One region of the Paenibacillus sp. 2TAB23 genome, then DNA from elsewhere that is predicted to be linked to it. Evidence: riboswitches for the same ligand, from Rfam matches in the RefSeq annotation. Region 1 holds a riboswitch; each other region holds the start of a gene.
What was found. Region 1 has a riboswitch for thiamine pyrophosphate ahead of thiD (bifunctional hydroxymethylpyrimidine kinase/phosphomethylpyrimidine kinase). Riboswitches for the same ligand answer to the same signal wherever they lie in the genome.
Positions count from the first base shown of each region.

Region 2: linked by a shared signal. The riboswitch ahead of thiC (phosphomethylpyrimidine synthase ThiC) and the one ahead of thiD (bifunctional hydroxymethylpyrimidine kinase/phosphomethylpyrimidine kinase) in region 1 are both predicted to bind thiamine pyrophosphate.
Region 3: linked by a shared signal. The riboswitch ahead of AB4Z29_RS03310 (ABC transporter substrate-binding protein) and the one ahead of thiD (bifunctional hydroxymethylpyrimidine kinase/phosphomethylpyrimidine kinase) in region 1 are both predicted to bind thiamine pyrophosphate.

Region 1 covers NZ_JBFRGD010000003.1:388,969-391,232, reverse strand. The annotation lists gene queF (preQ(1) synthase) at 1-55, shown strand, start outside; gene AB4Z29_RS07080 (hypothetical protein) at 198-509, shown strand; gene thiD (bifunctional hydroxymethylpyrimidine kinase/phosphomethylpyrimidine kinase) at 550-1,374, opposite strand; TPP riboswitch at 1,501-1,603, opposite strand; gene AB4Z29_RS07070 (DUF1273 domain-containing protein) at 1,691-2,248, shown strand.
Region 2 covers NZ_JBFRGD010000014.1:51,225-53,488, reverse strand. The annotation lists gene thiC (phosphomethylpyrimidine synthase ThiC) at 1-915, opposite strand, end outside; TPP riboswitch at 1,341-1,445, opposite strand; gene AB4Z29_RS19800 (glycosyltransferase family 4 protein) at 1,518-2,264, opposite strand, start outside.
Region 3 covers NZ_JBFRGD010000002.1:136,746-139,009, forward strand. The annotation lists gene AB4Z29_RS03305 (methyltransferase domain-containing protein) at 1-805, shown strand, start outside; TPP riboswitch at 875-987, shown strand; gene AB4Z29_RS03310 (ABC transporter substrate-binding protein) at 1,277-2,264, shown strand, end outside.

The DNA of each region.
Region 1 (2,264 bases):
GGAGCATAGGCTTATGAATCATGACTTATATCCAGAGAAGGTAGATAATCGATAAGCGGTGTTAGAGGCGATAAGCGACTTAGAGACGATAAGCTGCTTAGAAAGATAGCCCGCCTAAAGTCTAGTATGCAGTCATGCCTGAAGTCCATTCCATTTATTTTCTATTCCCCTATACTTAGTTCTAGGAATGAAAAAGAATGGGTGAGGAAATGAGTGGACAATCCGTTATACGGAACGCGATATGCATGTCAGTACTGATTTTTACTATTGCAGCTGCCTTATCAAGCTATGGCGTGGTGCCTGAGCGCGTTCATGCGTCAGAAGAGGCTGAGCGGGCAACGAATAAGCAGCTGGAAGGCACAATGGAATCTGTAATCGTTCAGCTTAATGATCCTAGCATCGCAATTGGCAGCGCAGCAGACGACTGCAAGCAGCCTGCTGCTTCTGCGAATCGATTAGAGGCTGGTCATGAACCGCTTAGCAGGCCAAGCAGCTTTGTATTTGATTAAGCCAACGGGTGTCTCATCGAGACACCCGTTTTTCATGCAGCTATTTCGTCATATAATCTGTTTCATCTTGTTTGCGCCGAAAAGCAAAGTGGTTCGTCGGGCCGTGTCCGCCGCCGAACCCAAGTTGATCCTCAATGGCTGCTTGAATGAACGCTTTGGCGGTTCGGATTGCCTCTGGTACCGATCTGCCTTGCGCTAGCTCAGCCGTTATTGCCGCGGAGAAGGTGCAGCCCGTGCCATGCGTATGGCGGGTGTCAATACGTTTGCTTTCCAGATACATATAACGTTCGCCGTCATATAGAAGATCGACAATCCGCTCATCCGGGGCCGCATGTCCGCCCTTGATGACGACGCAACGGGAGCCCATTTGGTGAATAATTCGAGCAGCCTCTTCGCGGTCGTTAAGCGTTCGAATCGGCATTTTGGCGAGCAGCTCCGCTTCAGGAATATTTGGCGTCGTCACGAGCGCAAGCGGAACTAGCTGTTTGATAAGTGTTCGCACGGCATCTTGCCGGAGCAGAGCGGACCCGCCTTTAGCTATCATCACGGGATCGATAATGAGATTATGCCAGTCATATTGCTTGATCTTGGCGGCAACGATCTCAATGATCTCACTGCTGAACAGCATGCCTGTTTTGAGGGCGGCAGGCGTTAAATCCTCGCCAATGGAATCGAGCTGCTTCTCAATGGCTGCGGCTTCTAGTGGGAATACGCCTTGCACGCCAAGCGTATTCTGGGCCGTAATGGCGGTAATGACAGACATCCCATAGGCGCCGAGCTCTTGAAAGGTTTTTAGATCGGCTTGAATGCCCGCACCGCCGCCGCTGTCTGAACCGGCGATCGTCAATGCTTTGTACCGCGTCATGAACTCATCTCCCATGTATCTCAATTAGCCAAAGCATTCCCGGCTTCATAAAACAATAAAGACCCGCCGATTCCCAAAAGGAAATGAGCGGGTCTAACGTTCAACATGGCTTCTCGCACATGCATGAATGCGTCTGCTCCACTTCCCTCCGCTGGAATAATCCAGATCAGGTTCCGAGGGTCCGAAGCAGATGCTCCATCTCAGCCATAAGGCTCCCCTAGTGAAAGATTCAGGTCGATATTCGGTTTGTTTTTTTTCTACTATAGCATACACTTGAGAGATGTAAACCATAATTATCCGAAAAGGCGTTGAATCGATGAAAAATTTACTTGTTACAGGCTATCGCGCCCATGAGCTCAACATTTTCAACCAAAAGCACGAGGGCATCGTTTTTATCAAGAAAGCGTTGATGGGCAAGCTCGTGCCGCTTATAGAGGATGGTCTGGAATGGGTCATCACGCCGGGACAGTACGGCGTGGACTTGTGGGCATGCGAGGTCGTGATCACGTTAAAGGAGCTCTATCCGAATTTGCGCCTGTCTATTATTTCGGCCTATAGCAATCCAGAAGAAAAGTGGAAGGACGATAAAAAAGAGTTTTACCATGAGGTATTGAAAGGTGTTGATTACTACGCTTCCGTCAGCAACCAGTCCTATAATGGCATATGGCAGTTCACGGCAAGAGACGAGCTGCTCTTTCGCAAGACGGATGGCATTCTGCTTGTGTACGATGAGGATGCCGGCGAAGGAAGCCCGAAGTTTTTCAAACAGAGAGCGTTGAAAAAGCAGCAAGCAGAGGGCTATGGGTACATCAGCATAAGCTCGGAGGATATTCAGAGCATTGCAGATGACAACAACCTTTATTCGGATTATTAACCATACGTAAATATAT
Region 2 (2,264 bases), on a different contig from region 1:
TCCCGTCACGCGTTTAGCTGTAAGCGGAATGTAACGGAGCAATACGCCAGCATGGATCGTAAAATAATCAACACCCTGCTCCGCTTGCTCAATCAGCGTGTCTCGGAATACTTCCCAGCTTAGCTCCTCGGCTTTCCCATTCACTTTCTCCAGTGCTTGATAGATTGGTACTGTGCCCACCGGTACCGGAGAGTTCCGAATGATCCACTCCCTTGTGGTATGAATATTTTGGCCTGTGGACAAGTCCATAATCGTATCCGCGCCCCACCGCGTTGCCCATGTCATTTTCTCCACTTCCTCCTCAATAGAGGAGGCTACAGCCGAATTCCCGATATTGGCATTGATCTTTACGTGAAAATGCCGGCCGATAATCATCGGTTCACTCTCAGGATGATTTAGGTTGGATGGAATAATCGCTCTCCCCGCTGCTACTTCACTGCGTATCACTTCGGGATCCATTCCTTCGCGAATAGCGATATACTCCATTTCAGAAGTGACGATGCCTTTGCGTGCGTAATGAAGCTGCGTGACGTTTCCCCCGGCTTTTGCCCGCAGAGGTCTTCTCGACAGTCCGGGAAACCTTTCTGCCCCACGCTCCATCACGCGCTTCTCCGAAATAAATCCGTTGTCCTCCGGCTTTATGTTCCTGCCTTCATAAGACTCAACGTCTCCGCGTGAGCAAATCCATTCATTGCGCAATGCCGGCAGTCCCTGCCTTACATCAGCCTCGTAGCTTTCATCCGTATAAGGGCCGCTTGCATCATAGATCCTAACCGGCTCATTCGGCAGCTCCTCACCGTTTCTTGCCGTGCTGGGTGAAAGTGCGATTTCCCTCATCGGAACACGAATACTTGCCTTCGAGCCCGTAACATAAACTTTGCGGCTGCCTGGCAGCGGTCTCATTACAATAGCCATGAATAATAACCTCCCAAGTGAAATCATTTCAGGTTCCCCTGGTGGCATATACGAGCATATAAGAAAGCTTAAAAATACCGCCGCTGCAAATCGATGCACATGCATCCTACGCTGAAGCGATTCATGTGCGTCTGCTTCGCTCCCCTTATCAGAAGCTTTAACTGCTATCCGCACAAAAAAACCGCTCCAGCAAAGGAGCGGTCGAAGTGTGTCGTTAAACGTGTGCGGTCCGTCCGAAATTTCTAGGAGCAGACACGACTCTACTAGACTGAGCAAGGTGAAACGGCTATCGCCGAACTTTGGCGGCGCGTTTCATTCCGAGAAATATAGAGAATGTATAGCCTAAGGATATACATTCTCTATATTTCAAAAACAAGCCGTCCAATCGGCCCATTGCCAAGCAGAGCTTTCACGCGTTGTTTCATAAACGCACAATTCCACTTTCCTACGCTGGCATAACCCAGATCAGGTTCAAAGGGACCAAAGCGATTCGCTTTATCTCAGCCATGACGGCGCCCCTAGTGGATTTCCTTGTTTGACTATACCGTTTCGGCGAGAGCGGTGTCAACCCTCTATTTTCCAAGAAGCTTTAAATATGGAAGCTATAGGCCACTTTCCTTAAGCAGCTTCACCCAGCGATCCGCCGTATGGCGCCAAGTAAAGGTCTGCTCCACGCGTTCCCTGCTGCGTCTGCCCATTTTCTGCCGCAGCTGCTTGTCGCGCAGCAGCTCATGGAGCCTCTCTCTCAGCTCACGCTCGACATGATGCGGATTAACAAGATATCCGGTATCTCCGTTACGAATAATTTCTTTCATGCCGCCAGCGCGAGTCGCAACAACGGGAACGCCGCAGGACATCGCCTCCACGTTGACTAAGCCGAATGCCTCCCGTGCTCCTGAAGGAACGACAACTACATCAGCGGACAGCATCCAGCCCGCAACCTCGCTGTAAGGAACATAAGGAACGAACCTTACGTGGCCAGCGCTTCTGCGGCCCAACTGCTCAAGTTTGCGTGCATAAGCTGTTTTGCGATGGGATCCGTAGAAGGGGCTGCCGACAATAACAACAACCAGCTCTGGATGGCTTTTGGCGAGCTGAGGCACGATATTCAGTAAGTGATGAACACCTTTAAGCGGAATCAGCCGGCCCATAAAGAGCACGACCTTTTTGCCGCTTAGTCCCCGCTTCTCACGCAAGCTCTCGCGTCTTGCCGAGCCTTCCGCAGAATACTGTGACTGGAAACGGTTCGTCTCTACGCCCGGATAGATGACACGCAACTTTGACGCTACTTCAGGAGCTTTGGATACGACTACGCGCCGGAGAAATTCACTGTTGACGATGATCCTATC
Region 3 (2,264 bases), on a different contig from region 1:
TCGAAAGCCGGTCTTGCCTACGCAGGAGGTGGCTGGCGCATTGGCAGAGCAGAACGATGTGATGTTCACGGGTGAGCGTCTTGTTGTCAATCAAGCTGTGAAACAAGATTACAGCAGCGTCTACCATGAGCATATGAGCCGCTATACGTTTGCCGGACCGCTTGTAAAAGGGCTGCGCGTACTGGATGCCGCTTGCGGAGCGGGATATGGCAGCGCGATGCTGAAGCAAGCCGGAGCGGCGGAGGTCGTTGGCGTCGACGTGGACCGCGCCTCGCTTGCGCTTGCGGAACGTGACTACGGCGGCAGCGGCGTATCGTTCGCCGATGCGGATGTGCTGGCGCTGCCTTACGCGGATGATTCCTTCGAGGCGGTTGTTTCCTTCGAGACAATCGAGCATGTTGCGATAGGAGCGGACTGGATAAAGGAATCGGCGCGCGTGCTCAAAGAAGGCGGCTTGTTTATCGTATCGACGCCGAACCGCACGGTTACGAATACGCCGATTTATTTTGAAGAGCTGCCCTTCAACCAGCATCACCGCTTCGAGTACCGAACGTCCGAGCTGATTGGGGAGCTTGTACAGTATTATGCTATCGAGGCTGTATACGGCCAAAACATTTATGATGATTCTTTGTTTCCGACGATGCGTTGGCTGCGCGAAGCGCACGGTATGGCACCTGAGCGGGCAGCTACCTACAAACGGGAGTGGAACCCGCATGAGCTGATTCCGCTGCATGAGCTGAAGAGCGCGGAGCCGATGTATATCGTAGTGGTATGCAGAAAGAACAAACGCCAGCAGGGCGGATGATTAGGCTTTTCAAAAAAAACTAGCGGTAACGATAGGTTTTGCTATACAATTGAAAGTATTGACGTAACCAAATATGTTCCGGGGAGCTGGTTATGCCGGCTGAGAGGGAATTATCAGTACAATTCCGACCCGTTAAACCTGATCTGGATAATGCCAGCGTAGGGACAGAAGCTCTGTTTGCCAGGCTTGCTGGATCGAGAAGATCGAGCATTGACCGTCTGCAAGCAGCTGCACAGCCGATTATATGGCGTCCTCCGGATTGGGAGGACGCTTTTTTTTGATATATAAGAATTTATATGTTTTCACATATAAATGTGCTTGTATATCTCCGCGAAACGACTGCTTTGCCACAGAGGACGGCGACAGCCGTTTACGCTTGTTGCCGTATTAATGGCGCAGGTTGGGCACCGGATACGAGGCTGGTTCGTCATGATAGACAAATAGGAGCAATGAGAGGGGAACAAAGACATCATGATGTTGAAAAAGGCAGGGAGAATGTCGTGGAGAATGGCAGGCGCCATGCTCGTTATCGTATTGGCGCTGGCGGGCTGCGGATCGAACGGAAACGCGCCGGCAGCAAGCGAGGAACCAAATGAGCAAGGCGGGACGGCGGACAAGCCGCTCGAGAAGGTACAGGTTGTTCTTGACTGGACACCGAACACGAATCATACCGGACTATATGTCGCTAGAGATAAAGGCTTTTTCAAAGAACTGGGGCTTGATGTTGAAATTATCCAGCCAGGCCAAAGCGGAGCCGATCAAATGGTCGCATCAGGCAGCGTACAATTCGGCGTAAGCTACCAAGAGTCCATTACGATGGCCCGGATCGCAGGCGTGCCGCTCGTATCGCTCGCAGCGGTTATTCAGCACAATACTTCAGGCTTCGCATCGCCGCTAGCCAAGGGCATTGATTCGCCAGAGAAATTCGAAGGGAAAACCTACGGTGGCTGGGGAGCTCCAGTTGAGGAAGCTGTCATTCAGTCGCTTATGCAGGAGAAGGGTGCTGATGTGGGCAAGGTCAACATGATCAGCATCGGCGACAGCGATTTTTTCACGGCGGTCAAGCGCGATATTGATTTTGCGTGGATTTATTATGCATGGACAGGCGTAGAGGCAGAGCTTCGCGGCGAGAAAATCAACATGTTATATTTGACGGATTATAGCGACAAGCTGGATTATTATACGCCGGTGCTTTCAACAAGCGAAGCTATGATCAAGGATAAGCCGGATATCGTCAAAGCGTTTACGGCTGGGGCGGCGAAAGGGTACCAGTTCGCAATCGGCAATCCGGATGAGGCTGCGGAGATTTTGATTAAAGCCGAGCCGGACTTGAACGCGGAGCTCGTTCGGGCTAGCCAGAAATGGCTAAGCCCTAAATATCAGGATGATGCGCCGCGCTGGGGCGAGCAGAAGCTTAGCGTATGGGAAAACTACGCAAGCTGGATGTTTGAGCACAAGC